3 regions of the Streptomyces sp. NPDC091287 genome follow, and region 3 is predicted to be linked to each of the others. Evidence: riboswitches for the same ligand, from Rfam matches in the RefSeq annotation. Region 3 holds a riboswitch; each other region holds the start of a gene.
What was found. Region 3 has a riboswitch for cobalamin ahead of metE (5-methyltetrahydropteroyltriglutamate--homocysteine S-methyltransferase). Riboswitches for the same ligand answer to the same signal wherever they lie in the genome.
Positions count from the first base shown of each region.

Region 1: linked by a shared signal. The riboswitch ahead of ACIQRW_RS20560 (ribonucleoside-diphosphate reductase subunit alpha) and the one ahead of metE (5-methyltetrahydropteroyltriglutamate--homocysteine S-methyltransferase) in region 3 are both predicted to bind cobalamin.
Region 2: linked by a shared signal. The riboswitch ahead of ACIQRW_RS02515 (CbtB-domain containing protein) and the one ahead of metE (5-methyltetrahydropteroyltriglutamate--homocysteine S-methyltransferase) in region 3 are both predicted to bind cobalamin.

Region 1 covers NZ_JBIVUV010000011.1:230,657-235,320, forward strand. Annotated here, with positions in the region: gene ACIQRW_RS20555 (ribonucleotide-diphosphate reductase subunit beta) at 1-461, opposite strand, end outside; gene ACIQRW_RS20560 (ribonucleoside-diphosphate reductase subunit alpha) at 461-2,917, opposite strand; cobalamin riboswitch at 3,053-3,189, opposite strand; gene ACIQRW_RS20565 (GNAT family N-acetyltransferase) at 3,242-3,751, opposite strand; gene ACIQRW_RS20570 (hypothetical protein) at 3,770-4,450, opposite strand; gene ACIQRW_RS20575 (YbdD/YjiX family protein) at 4,585-4,664, opposite strand, start outside.
Region 2 covers NZ_JBIVUV010000001.1:580,273-584,936, reverse strand. Annotated here, with positions in the region: gene ACIQRW_RS02530 (hypothetical protein) at 98-760, shown strand; partial or broken gene ACIQRW_RS02525 (TetR/AcrR family transcriptional regulator) at 892-1,005, opposite strand; gene ACIQRW_RS02520 (CbtA family protein) at 1,079-1,834, opposite strand; gene ACIQRW_RS02515 (CbtB-domain containing protein) at 1,895-2,110, opposite strand; adenosylcobalamin (AdoCbl) riboswitch at 2,156-2,248, opposite strand; gene ACIQRW_RS02510 (histidine phosphatase family protein) at 2,373-2,963, shown strand; gene ACIQRW_RS02505 (4'-phosphopantetheinyl transferase) at 3,028-3,750, opposite strand; gene ACIQRW_RS02500 (metallophosphoesterase family protein) at 3,747-4,664, opposite strand, start outside.
Region 3 covers NZ_JBIVUV010000004.1:3,462-8,125, forward strand. Annotated here, with positions in the region: gene metE (5-methyltetrahydropteroyltriglutamate--homocysteine S-methyltransferase) at 40-2,364, opposite strand; cobalamin riboswitch at 2,529-2,744, opposite strand; gene ACIQRW_RS06650 (hypothetical protein) at 3,072-3,269, shown strand; gene cobF (precorrin-6A synthase (deacetylating)) at 3,357-4,145, opposite strand; gene ACIQRW_RS06660 (biotin/lipoate A/B protein ligase family protein) at 4,255-4,664, shown strand, end outside.

The DNA.
Region 1 (4,664 bases), on a different contig from region 3:
TCGACCGAGTCCATCCACTTGAAGCAGAACTGCGCCTTCTCACGGATCGAGGGGATCTCCTCGACCGCGTCGAACGCCGACGCCCGGTCGTCCGGGTCGGGCAGATAGGTGTCCAGCAGCGTCAGATAGAACTGGACGTGCACGGCCTCCTCGAAGAGCTGCCGCGACAGGTACAGCCGCGCCTCGGGGGAGTTGATGTGCTTGTACAGCGTCAGCACGAGGTTGTTGGAGACGATCGAGTCACCGGTCGCGAAGAACGCCACCAGCCGGCCGATCATGTGCTGCTCGCCCGGCGACAGCTTGGCGAGATCGGAGACGTCCGAGTGGAGGTCGACCTCCTCGACGGTCCAGGTGTTCTTGATCGCGTCCCGGTAGCGCTCGTAGAAGTCCGGGTAGCGCATGGGACGCAGGGTCAGTTCGAAGCCCGGGTCGAGCAGGTTCTTGGTGTCGTTGGTGCTCATTACTGGCAGGCCTCGCAGGACTCGGGGTTTTCCAGGGAGCAGGCGATCGCGTCCGCGTCGGGAGCCGACGCCTGCTGTACGGGAATGGGGGCGGCGGCCGTCGCCTGGCCGGACGCGGCACGGGCGATCCGGGTCGCCGGGCGTGAACGCAGGTAGTACGTCGTCTTCAGCCCCTGCTTCCAGGCGTACGCGTACATCGAGGAGAGCTTGCCGATCGTCGGCGTCTCCAGGAACAGGTTGAGCGACTGGCTCTGGTCGAGGAACGGCGTACGGGCCGCCGCCATGTCGATCAGGCCGCGCTGCGGGATCTCCCACGCCGTGCGGTACAGCGCCCGCACGTCCTCGGGGATCCAGGCGAAGCCCTGCACGGAGCCGCTCGCCTCGCGCAGCGCCTCGCGGGTGCGGGCGTCCCACACGCCGAGCTTCTTCAGCTCGTCCACCAGGTAGGCGTTGACCTGGAGGAACTCACCGCTGAGCGTCTCGCGCTTGAACAGGTTGGAGACCTGCGGCTCGATGCACTCGTACACCCCGGCGATCGAGGCGATCGTGGCGGTCGGGGCGATGGCCAGCAGCAGCGAGTTGCGCATGCCGGTCTTGGCGACCCGGGCGCGCAGGGTGTCCCAGCGCTCCGGCCAGTTCAGCTCGGTGTCGTAGTGGTCGGGGTGCAGCACCCCGCGCGCGGCCCGGGTCTCGGACCAGGCGGGCAGCGGGCCCCGGGGGGTCCCCCCTGAACCGGAGCCTGTCGGAGGCTCTTGGGGGCGCTCGGCGAGGTCGCAGGACGCCTCGTACGCGGCGAGCATGATCCGCTCGGAGATCTTCGTGGAGAGTGCGCGGGCCTCGGGGGAGTCGAACGGCAGGCGCAGCTGGAAGAAGACGTCCTGGAGGCCCATCGCGCCCAGGCCGACCGGACGCCAGCGGGAGTTGGAGCGCCCGGCCTGCTCGGTCGGGTAGAAGTTGATGTCGACGACCCGGTCGAGGAAGGTCACGGCGGTCCGCACGGTGGCGTCCAGCCGGTCCCAGTCGATCGAACCGTCCACCACGAACGCGCCGAGGTTGACCGAGCCCAGGTTGCAGACGGCCGTCTCGCCGTCGTCCGTGACTTCGAGGATCTCCGTGCACAGGTTGGAGGAGTGCACGACCCGGCCCGGCTCGGCGGTCTGGTTCGCGGTCCGGTTGGAGGCGTCCTTGAACGTCATCCAGCCCTGGCCGGTCTGCGCGAGGGTCCGCATCATCCGGCCGTACAGCTCACGCGCCGGAATCGTTCTGCGGGCCAGGCCCTTGGCCTCGGCCGCCCGGTAGGCCGCGTCGAACGCGTCGCCCCACAGGTCGACCAGCTCGGGCACATCGGCTGGGGAGAACAGCGACCACTCGGTGTCCGCGTCGACCCGGCGCATGAACTCGTCCGGGATCCAGTGCGCCAGGTTCAGGTTGTGCGTACGCCGCTGGTCCTCACCGGTGTTGTCGCGGAGCTCCAGGAACTCCTCGATGTCCGCGTGCCAGGTCTCCAGGTAGACCGCCGCCGCGCCCTTGCGCCGGCCGCCCTGGTTCACCGCCGCCACGGAGGCGTCCAGCGTCTTCAGGAACGGCACGATGCCGTTCGAGTGCCCGTTGGTGCCCCGGATCAGCGAACCCCGGGCGCGGATGCGGGAGTACGACAGACCGATGCCGCCCGCGTGCTTGGAGAGCCGCGCCACCTGGTGGTAGCGGTCGTAGATCGAGTCCAGCTCGTCCTTCGGCGAGTCCAGCAGGTAGCAGGAGGACATCTGCGGGTGCCGGGTGCCGGAGTTGAAGAGCGTGGGGGAGGAGGGGAGGTAGTCCAGCCGGCTCATCAGCCCGTACAGCGCGGCGACCTCGTCCAGCGCCCGCACCGACTCGTCCTCGGCGAGGCCCGCGGCCACGCGGAGCATGAAGTGCTGCGGGGTCTCGATGACCTGCCGGGTGATCGGGTGGCGCAGCAGGTAGCGGCTGTGCAGCGTCCGCAGACCGAAGTAGCCGAAGCGGTCGTCGGCGCCGTCCGCCAGGGCCTGTTCGACGAGCTTGTCGAGGGCGGCCGAGTGGAGCGCGACGAACGCGGCGGTGCGGTCGGCGATCAGGCCCTCGCGGTGGCCCACGGCGACCGAGGCGGAGAAGGACGTCGCGCCCTGGCCAGCGGCCTCGTCCGCGATCGTGCGGGTCAGCAGCCGGGCGGCCAGCCGGGAGTACGCCGGGTCCTCGGAGATGAGCCCCGCGGCGGCCTCGGTGGCCAGCGAGCGCAGCTCGGCCTCGTCGGAGCGGGCGTTGCGTCCGCGCAGCGCGGCCGCGGCGACCCGTCCGGGGTCGGTGTCGGGAAGATCGACGGTGAGGTCGGTCAGGGTCCGCAGCAAGGCGGTCCCGGGTCCGTCGTTCGTGCCTGCTCCGGACGTGGTGGAGGCAGCGGATGCGGTGGCTGAAACCGGATCGGCGGGCGCGATGGTCACTGGGCTTTCCCTCGCTCGGCAGGGGCCGGCGGCAGGCGGGGAAGCCGGGCAGCGCGAAACCCGGGGCAGGGCAGCACAGCTGACGGCGTCCACCGGCCTATCCGCGAGACCCGGACGTCTGGCGTCCGATTCGGTCGAGCCGGACGCGCTGTCGACAGGTCTTCGGACTTGCGGGTGTGCAAAAGCACACTGATCACACCGTTGCGGGACAGTTCCGGATTCGCACCGGATTCCCCTGCGGCGACAGCGAGGTCGAGCATACATGTGGGGGCCGCCGGATGAAGCGGCCCCCACATGTTGTGTCGCGACGATTTAACACGCCCCTCAGAAGGGCGCCTCCAGCTCCAGCCGGAAGGTCATGAGCCGTAGTCCCGGCACCGGTTCCCAGTCCCGTTCGGGGGTTCGTACGAAGCCGAGCCGACGGTAGATCCTATGGGCTCCGAGCATGGCCGGCTGCGTCGACAGCACGAGCGCCCGCACGCCCTCGGCGGACCGGGCGCGCTCGACGCACGCCCGCACGAGGGCCTCTCCCACGCCCCGCCCGCGTCCCTCGCGGGCCACGGCCAGCATCCGGAACTCGGCCTCGTCCGGACCGGCGATGTCGCGCCACGGGGTGCCGGGTGCGGCATAGGTCACACCGCCGAGCACCGCCCCGTGCGCGTCGAGCGCGACGAGGACCTCGGCCTCGGTCGCGCGTTGCTCCACCGCCCGCAACTTGAGCAGATACGGGTCCCGCGGGCCGTCCAGCAGACCGTCGCCGAGATACGCCTCGGCGATGATCCCGCCGAGGACGGCGTACTCGCCGGGCTCCGCCGCTCTGATCGTCAGATCCATCAGCCACTCGCTCCCACGTCAGCCACTCGCTCCCACGTCGTTGTTGGGCGCGCCGTCGCCCACCGGCGGCAGGTCCCCACGCTCGACCGGCCGCTGCCCGGGTGCCTCGTCGGCCGGCGGGAGCACCTGGTCCAGCTCGTGGTCGTCGGCGCGGTGGGCGGCCCGCGCCGCGGACCGCAGCGTCGCCCGGTCCACCTCTGCGGGCGCCCCGCTCACGGTGACCACGAGTCCGCCCTGCTCCCACGCGTACGCGTGGCCCGACTCCGTGGCCCGGTACCACTGTTCACCGTCCCGCTCGCACGTCTTCACGGGCTCCCGGCCGCCCTCGGGCGCGGGGTCCTTCGTACAGTCGGCCCCGGCGTGCGCCCGGCGCTCCACCCGCAGCTGGATCTGCCCGCCGTCGGGTGTGGTGTAGACGCTGCCGAACCCGTCGTCGCCGATCACCCCGACCGACTGGCGGGCCAGGGTGTACCCCGGGACTTCGGTCACCCATACGTGCTCCGCGACGGTCTGCACGGCCAGCGCCCGCGCCTCCAGCTCTGCCCGGTCGGGCGCCGGGGCCGCCGAGGCGCTCCGGTCCGCCGCCTCCGTGCCGGTCGCCACCTCGGTGCCGCAGCCCGTCGCCGCCGCCAGGGCCAACGCCAGCGCCAAGGTCGTGAGTACGGGACGGAGCCGGGGCGGCCGGGGATGCGATGTCATGGGCACATCCTTTCGTACGGTGAGGGCTCCGCGCACCGGGAAATCGAGCGGCGCCCGGGCTCGTGCGAGGGCGCGAAAAGAGGCCGCCGCGCCCCTGGAAGGGGTGCGGCGGCCCGATCTCCGGCCGGTGGTGCTCAGCAGCAGCGGAAGCCCTCGCGGGGATCCGCCTCGCGGGCGTCCGTGCGGCTGCGTTCGAAGGCGCGACGGGTCATCA
Region 2 (4,664 bases), on a different contig from region 3:
CACCGACCGGGCCCGCACCACTCGGTGCGGGCCCGGTCTCCTTTACCCGCCGATACGAGCATCGGACAATGGGATCTCCAGGACGAAGGGGTGGAAGATGCACGGATCCAGGAGTGCCGCATTAGGCCGGGCGCGGTCGGCCGCGCTCATCGGGCTGGCGGTGGCGGTTTCGGCCGGCTGCTCCGGTGGCGATGACGGAAAGAACCCGGAGGCGGCGGAGCAGACCGCTCGCCCGCCGGGAACCCACAGTTGGACCAGCAGACCCTGCGATCTCCTCACGGGCGAAGCTCCCGCCGAGGGCTTCACCCTCGGGAGCACCACCGACTCCGCCTCCCCCGACGCCCAGGAGGACATCGGCGAGAACGGCGCGCGGCCGCTGTACCGGCAGACCGGCTGCCTCGCGGACCTGAAGGCCGCCGACGGCACGTTCTGGAAGCTCAGCACCAGGGCCTCGGTGTACGAGGCCACCGGGGCCGCCCGTCACGCGTACCGCGTCAAGGAGGACCTCGACCGTGCCCACGGACGCGGGCCCGAGAAAGTCCACGAAGCCGCCTACGCGATACCGGCCGACGACCAGGGGCGCCCCGGCCGCACCCTCCTCCTGTGGAACGGCGACCTCGTGCTCACAGTGTCCGCGTACGCACCGCACGGGAGCACGGAACACGACGTACAGGAAAGCCTCGAACGGATCGTCGACAACGCGGCACGCCGCACGGAGGACGGCCTCCGCGATCACGACGCCTCCTCCCCCGCACCATGACGACCTCCGCGCCCTGCCTCCTGCCTTCTGCCCCAGATTCCCGGCACCCGGCACCATGACGTCTGTCGCCTGACGCCCCGATGTCCGACTCCCTCGACGACCACACGGTCCGGCAGCGCCCTTGGTTCGGTTCAGCCGTCCGGCCTGGCGTTCGCCACCCGGTCGAGCCACTCCTTCATCAGCGCTGCTTCGGCGGTGCTCAGGCCCGCCCCGTGCTCCTGCCGCAGCAGGGCGCTCAACCGGGCTTACCCGGCGGGTTCCTTCGTGCGCGTCAGTACATGCGCACTGGTGCGTCCGCATGTGCGCGTGCGGTCGGACTCAGTTCACCGCACTCGCGGTTCGGGGCGTCGCGGCAGGGGTGGCCGGCGACAGGAGACGTTCGGTGAGGCGCCCGAAGACGACGCCGAAGACGCTCCACAGCGTCACCTGCACCGCGAGCGTGGAGAGCCGGAACTCCCACAGCAGCCCGGCCGGGAAGTCCTTGCCCACTTCGTCGAAGGAGGGCAGGAAGGCGTAGGCGAGGCCGATCAGCAGGATGAAGCCGGCGGCGGCCGCCACGGTCGCGTTCCAGTTGCCCAGGCGAGGAGCGAGCCGTCTGCCGATGATGACGGCGGCGACGGCCAGCAGCACGCTGAGGGCGACCATCAGGAAGAACAGGGCGGTGCGCTCGCCGATGGTGTCGGGGTTGCCGACGGCGGGCGGATTCGCCGGGTATTTGAGGAACGGCACCACGTAGACCGTGAGCAGGGCGGCGCCCGCGATCAACGCCGCGGTGGCCCGGGGGCCGAAGTCACCGATGCGGCCCAGTGCGTAGCAGAACACGAGGGCGGCGATCCCGCCCACGGCGACGCCGAAGACCAGAACACCGGTGGCGAGTCCGCCGGTGGCCTGCATGGTGCGGCTCACCAACTCCTCGCCACCGCCGTGGTCGTGGCTGTGCGCCTCTTCGAGGGCGATGGCCGCGTCCACCTGGGACTCACCGAGGAAGTAGGCCACGGCGAGCGCGAACGCGCCCGCGATCAGGCCCGCGAGCATGCCGCGCACGAGCAGAGCCCTGACAGATATGGAGTTCACGTTGGTTTCCTGTTTTCTCTTGCTTCCCGTGTCCACTGATTCCCTGGTAGCTCAGGTGTCTCAGTGGCAGGGGAAGCCGAGCAGGTGACGGCCGTCGTGAACCCACTCGTGGACGCCTTCGCCCGAGATGAGCGCTGTGGCGCCCTGTTCGGCGCCGACGAAGTACAGCAGGACGAGCATGAGGATGCCGAAGAAGACCGCCCACGGGGCAATGGTCTTCGCCGAGATCGGGGCGATCGTGGATGTACCTGTTGCCGGAACGGCGGACTGCGCCATGGCAGAACCTCCTGTGGGAACACGCGTCCCTGTCGTGGTGCCTCGGACGAAGGTGCCGGGTCTGACTTCCCCGCGCACGCGGGGTCACAGTGGCGCGACCGTGCCGGATTCTCACCGGGCTTCCGTCGCACCCTCGTCATGGTCGACGCGACCATACCGCCTGCGGGCAGGCGCCGCCATGGTCCAATCTGCGGGGTCGCGGAGCACGGATCGCGTGGGGCGACAGCCCTGGGGCCCCTGGTGAAGAAGTAAGGGCAGGGACATGACAGTACGGGTGATGTTGATCTCACCGGCGATGAACGCCGCGCTGCGGGAGGCCCGCTTCGACGGCGACGCTCCCCTGGACCGGTCCGGCCGGGAGCGCGCGCGGGCAGCGGCCGACGCGGTGCCGGTGACCGGACTCGCGCTCAGCGGCCCCTCCGGGCGGTGCCGCGAGACCGCCGAGGCGCTCGGGCTGGCGGCGCGGACCGACCCGGTGCTGGCCGGCTGGGATCTGGCGCGGTGGTCCGGCCGCCGCCTCGACGATGTGGCGGCCGCCGAGCCCGCCCGGCTGACCGCCTGGCTCGGTGATCCTTCGGCCGCCCCGCACGGCGGCGAGTCGCTGCGGGACCTGATCGGGAGGATCGGAGGATGGCTGGACTCCCTCGGCGGACCGGACGCACCCGGCGCGGACTTCCTGGCCGTGGCCGAGGCCGCCGTCCTCCGGGCGGCGGTCGTCCATGGTCTGCGGCTGCCGGCGGAAGCGTTCTGGCGGCTGGATGTCGCCCCGCTGACGCTGACCGAACTCAGCGGGCGGTCGGGCCGGTGGAACGTGGGGCTGGGCCGCCCGCTCACCGCCCCCACGACCGGCTGAACGCCACTGCGCTACGCCCCCGTCCGCCACTGCGCAGCCCCCACACAGCCCGGCCGGCCGGGCGTCACGCCCCCTCGCTCTCCCGCCAGTCGGGCCGGACCAGCACGGCCGTGGCGACGATGCCGTCCTCGATCCGCCACTGCCCGTGCAGCGTCGTCGGCAGGGCCGGGTCCGTGAGGAGCAGACGCGCCGCGAACGTGCCCTCGGCAGCGGTGCCCCCTTGAGGCGTGTCGCCCGTGTCGCCTCGGCCGCCCGTCTGCTGGAACGTCAGATCTGCCTGGATGAAGTCGAGTTCGATTCCCGTGACCGGGTACCAGGTCTTGAACACGCTCTCCTTGGCACTGAACAGGACACGGTCCCAGTGGATTTCGCCCTTGCCTTCCGGCGCAGGCGGACCGATCCGCGCACGTTCGGCGGGCAGGGTCACCAACTCCCGTACGCCGGTGGGGAGCGGAGCGTGCGGTTCCGCGTCGATGCCGAGCGACAGCACGCCCTTCGCGCGGGCCAGCGCGGCCGCCCGGTACCCGTCGCAGTGGGTGAGGCTGCCGACGATTCCCTCGGGCCACAGCGGTCGTCCCCGGTGACCGTGGAGCACGGCCACGGGTGGCAGACCGAGTCCGGCCATGGCGCGCCGGGCGCAGGCGCGGGCCGTCGAGAAGTCGTTCCTGCGTTTGGCCACGCTCTTGGCGACCAGCGCCTCCTCCTCCGGGAAGAGGGTTCCGTCGGGGACGGTCTCCGCGCGGGTGGCGGCACAGGAGACGTCGGCGGGCAGCAGTCGCTCGATCACGAGGAGCCTCCGGGGGTGCGCCGCTGTGCGGACGGTTCGGCGTCGGTGCGGGCGGGCGGGGCGGGTTGCCCCTCGTAGGGGAGGATCTGCCGCAGCAGGCCGCGCGGGTGCCCCCTCTCGCGCCACTCCCTGGGGTAGCCGATGGAGACCTCCTCGAAGCGCACCCCGTCGTACCAGGTCGTACGGGGGATGTGGAGGTGGCCGTAGACGACGGCGGTGACGTTGAAGCGGCGGTGCCAGTCGGCGGTCAGCTCGGTGCCGCACCACTGGGCGAACTCCGGGTACCACATCACCGATGTGGGTTCCCGGACCAGCGGCCAGTGCCCGGCGAGGACGAGGGGTATCTCGGGGTCGTGCTCCGCGAGCCGGCGCCCGGTCGCGGCGACCCGGGCGCGGCACCAGTCGTCCCGCGTCGGATAGGGATCCGGGTGCAGGAGGTATTCGTCGTTGCAGACGATGCCGGACTCGTGCGCGACGGCCAGCGACTCCTCCTTCGTGTGCGTTCCCGGGGCGCGGAAGGTGTAGTCGTACAGGAGGAAGAGCGGCGCGATCGCCACCGGTCCGTCCGGGCCCGGCCAGAGCGGGAACGGGTCTTCCGGAGTCGTCACTCCGAGGTCCCGGCACAGCTCGACGAGGTGGTCGTAGCGGGCCTGGCCGCGCAGTTGGACCGGGTCCTTGGCCAGGGTCCACAGCTCGTGGTTGCCCGGGGTCCAGATCACGTGGGCGAAGCGCTCCGCGAGGAGTCCGAGCGTCCACCGGATGTCTTCGGGCGTCTCCGCCACATCGCCGGCGACGATCAGCCAGTCCGCGTCGGACGTCGGGTGCAGAGACTCCACGATGGCCCGGTTGTCGGTCACCGCGGCGTGCAGGTCGCTCACGGCCAGCAGACGGCCCGCGCGCTGCTGTCGGCTGCC
Region 3 (4,664 bases):
TGCGGGAGCGGTGGTGACCGCTCCCGCACCGGGCCTTGATCACGCCGCTCCGGTGGGCAGCTCCGCGCGGATCTCCCGCGCGGCGGCGACCAGGTTCTCCAGGGAGGCCCGGGTCTCGGGCCACCCGCGGGTCTTCAGGCCGCAGTCGGGGTTCACCCACAGGCGCTCGGCGGGGATGGCCTCAAGTCCCTTGCGCAACAGGGCCGCCGCCTCCTCCGCGCTGGGGACGCGCGGGGAGTGGATGTCGTAGACGCCGGGTCCCGCCTCGCGGGGGTAGCCGTGGGCAGCCAGTTCGCGGGCGACCTGCATATGGGAGCGGGCCGCCTCCAGGCTGATGACGTCGGCGTCGAGGTCGTCGATGGCCTGGACGATGTCGCCGAACTCCGCGTAGCACATGTGGGTGTGGATCTGGGTGTCCGGCCGCACCCCGGAGGTGGCGAGCCGGAAGGACTCCGTCGCCCACTCCAGGTACGCGGCGTGCCCGGCCGCCCGCAGCGGCAGTGTCTCGCGCAGCGCGGGCTCGTCGACCTGGATCACCGAAGTGCCGGTCGCCTCCAGGTCGTTCACCTCGTCACGCAGGGCGAGGGCCACCTGGCGGGCGGTGTCGCCGAGCGGCTGGTCGTCGCGGACGAAGGACCAGGCGAGCATGGTGACCGGGCCGGTGAGCATGCCCTTGACGGGGCGTGCGGTCAGCGACTGCGCGTACGTCGTCCAGCGCACCGTCATCGGCTCGGGGCGCGAGATGTCGCCCGCGAGGACCGGCGGCCGGACGTATCGGGTGCCGTAGGACTGCACCCAGCCGTGCTGGGTGGCGAGGTAACCGGTGAGCTGCTCGGCGAAGTACTGGACCATGTCGTTGCGTTCGGGCTCGCCGTGCACCAGGACGTCCAATCCGGCCTTCTCCTGGAAGGAGAGGACCTCGCGGATCTCCTCCTTGATGCGCTCCTCGTAGCCGGCCTCGTCGATCCGCCCCGCCCGCAGGTCGGCGCGCGCGGTGCGCACTTCGGTGGTCTGCGGGAACGAGCCGATGGTGGTCGTCGGCAGCAGCGGCAGCCCGAGGTGGGCGCGTTGGGCGGCGGCACGTTCCGGGTACGGCTGGGAACGGCGGCCGTCCGCGTCGGTGACGGCCGCCGTGCGGGCGCGGACGGCCGGGTCGCGGGTGAGCGCGGCGTCGGTGCGGGAGGCCAGATCGGCTCGGTTGACGGCGAGTTCGGCCGCGATGGTGTCCGTGCCGCCGCCCAGTCCGCGGGCCAGGACGACGATCTCCTCGGTCTTCTGCCGGGCGAAGGCGAGCCAGCGGGCGATCCCCGGGTCGATTCCGTGCTCGGCGTCCGCGTCCAGCGGGACGTGCAGCAGCGAGCAGGAGGCGGAGACGTCGACCCGGTCGGCGAGGCCGAGGAGGGTGCCGAGGGTGGCGAGTGACTTCTCGTAGTCGTTGATCCAGACGTTGCGGCCGTTCACGACACCGGCGACCAGGCGCTTGCCGGGCAGTCCGCCGGCCGCCGCGAGGTCGTCGAGGTTCCCCGCGCCGGACTCGGTGAAGTCCAGGGCCAGCCCGTCGACGGGGGCCTTGGCCAGGACCGCGAGCGCTTCGCCGAGCCGCCCGAAGTAGGAGGCGACCAGCAGTTGGGGCCGGTCGGCGAGTCCGCCGAGCTCGCGGTAGGCGCGGGCGGCGGCGTTCAGCTCGCCCGGGGTGCGGTCCTGGACGAGTGCGGGTTCGTCGAGCTGCACCCATGTGGCGCCCGCCGCGCGCAGGTCGGCGAGGACCTCGGCGTACACGGGCAGCAGCCGGTCCAGCAGGGTCAGCGGCTCGAAGTCCGCCGCCACCCCGGGGGCCGCCTTGGCGAGCAGGAGGTAGGTGATGGGTCCGACCAGCACCGGCCGGGGCGTCAGACCGAGGGCGAGTGCCTCCTGGAACTCCGCGACCTGCTTGGCGGAGTCGGCGGTGAACACCGTGTCGGGCCCCAACTCAGCCACCAGATAGTGGTAGTTGGTGTCGAACCACTTCGTCATCTCCAGCGGGGCGACGTCCTGCGTACCGCGGGCCATGGCGAAGTAGCCGTCGAGGGCGTCGGCGTCGACGGCTTCACGGTGCCGCTCGGGGACGGCACCGACCATGACGCTGGTGTCCAGGACGTGGTCGTAGTACGAGAAATCACCGGTCGGCACCTCGTGGACTCCGGCCTCGGCGAGCTGCTGCCAGGTTCCCCTGCGGAGCTCGGCGGCGGTCTCCCGGAGGGCGTCAGCGTCGACGCGGCCCTTCCAGTAGCCCTCGATGGCCTTCTTCAGTTCACGGTTGCGACCCTGGCGGGGGTAGCCGTACACGGTGGCCCGTGCTGCCGCGGCTGCGGGCTTCGCTGTCACGTGACTCTCCTTCGCGAGCGTGTCTGCGGGACAGATCCCGGGACGGGACGCGGACGCGAAGGGGTGACGCATCGGGCGGAGACCGGGACACGGGGAACCGTGTCCGTCCGCCGGATGGTTACGCCGACCCGCCCACGAGGTCACCGAGATCTCCGCACGCGAACAGTCGCGTGCGGGCAACGGGCAGGTCTTCGGACTCGCGGGCACGTCTGCCGGGGCAGACACCTAATGGCCGTCGCTTCCCAGACCCGGCCGGGCCCAGTGCGTATGACGGCGGTCGTTCCCACTCACCGCTGCGGGGCAGTCCCGGATTCCCACCGGGTTCCCTCTTACGACACCCTGCCTGGCGGACAGGGCGAACCAGCTGCGCCGATCAGCCTAAGCGGACGCCCGGCCCGCGCACACCGTTGTGCACACTTCGGACGGTGACGTGAGACACGGGTCGGCGTACTCCCCCCGACTCCGGGTCGACTCCGTCGCGGCAGGACACCGCGCCGAGCCACGCACGTTCTCCGCTCGTTCGGCCGTTCGTCAGCCGCGTGCTGACCGCCAGTCAGGTCGGACGCGTCCACTGGACGTGACAGTGACACAGATGTAACCGAATGGCGTAGGGACTGCGGAACCACCGAGCGTCACAAGCCGTTCTTCTTCCCACTACACGGCCGCCGACCCGCGGCGAGGCCGACCGAGGAAACGGAAAACGCCAGATGAAGAAGACAGTCGGGTGGGCCCAGGACGGCGACGACTGGACGATCACCGTGAACGGCACGCTGTATCGCGCGATCGAACGACCGGCCGACGGCCGGGTGCACAACTATCTGGTGCGGGGCGACGACCTCACCGCCGAATGCCCGAGCCTGGGGCACGGGCTCGGCATGATCAGAGCGCACGAGACCCGGCGCTGACACCCCTGACACCCCTGTCGGTCCGACGACGAGGTGCGGAGGCCCTCGCCGCCCGCGCCTCGACGTGGACCCGTCGGTCATCGACCGTCAGTCGCCGCCCGCGCCGGGCGTTCGGCTCAGCAGATAGGTGTCCATGATCCAGCCGTGCCGTTCGCGGGCCTCCGCGCGCAGCCCGCTGATCCGGCCGGCCACCTCGTCGAGCGGGCCGGAGACCAGGATCTCGTCCGGGGTCCCGATGTAGGCGCCCCAGTGGATCCACCACCCCCTGCCCGTCAGATGCGTGAAGCTCTCATGGCCGTCGAGCATCACGACGAGGTCGCAGTCCTCGGGGAATCCCTGGGCGAGACGTCGTCCGGGGGTGATGTGGATGGGGCGGCCGACCCGGTTCAGAGTGACGCGGTGCCGGGCGGCGAGGGCGGAGACGCTGCTGATGCCGGGGATCACCTCGTGGCCGAATTCCACCGTGCCGCGGCCTCGGATGTCGTCGAGGATCGCGAGGGTGCTGTCGTACAGGGACGGGTCGCCCCACACCAGGAAGGCTCCACACTGTCCCGGTGCGAGCTCCTCGACGATCAGGCGTTCGCAGATGTCGGCGCGGCGGTGGCGCCAGTCGTGCACCGCCGAGGTGTAGCGCCCGGCGTCCTGCTGGGTGCGGTCCCGCCACGGGTCCTCGGCCTCGACGACGCGGTAGGGGCCGGTGAGGTGTTCGTCGAGGATGTCCCGCCGCAGCCGGGTCAGCGCGTCCTTCTCCTTGCCCTTTCCCAGCACGAAGAAGACGTCGGCCCGGCGCATGGCCTTCACCGCGGCGAGCGTCAGGTGGTCGGGGTCGCCGGCGCCCATGCCGATGACGAGGATGTGGCGGGGTGCGTCGCTCATGTCGGCCGATCATGCCAGGGGTGGGCGGGATGAACCGGTCCCGAGCATGCGTTATGGACGTTTGTGTCCGGCTCACAACGGGCCGGGACCCGAGGGCGGAGGCATGGCTGTGCACGGTGAGTACAAGGTTCCCGGCGGGAAGCTGGTCGTGGTGGACCTGGAGGTGGCGGGCGGGGCGTTGCGGAACGTCCGCGTCGCCGGAGACTTCTTCCTCGAACCCGACGAGGCGATCCTGGCGATCGACGCGGCACTGGAGGGCGCCCCGGCCCACACCGACACGGCCGGGCTCGCCGCCCGGATCGAGGCGGCGCTGCCCGACTCCACGGTGATGCTCGGGCTGAGCGCGGAGGGCGTCGCCGTCGCCGTACGCCGGGCGCTCGCGCAGGCCACGGAGTGGAGCGACTACGACTGGCAGCTGATTCACGAGGCCCCGCAGTCGCCCGCGCTGCACATGGCGCTGGACGAGGTCATCACCGCCGAGGTCGCGGCGGGCCTGCGGCCGCCGACGCTGCGGGTCTG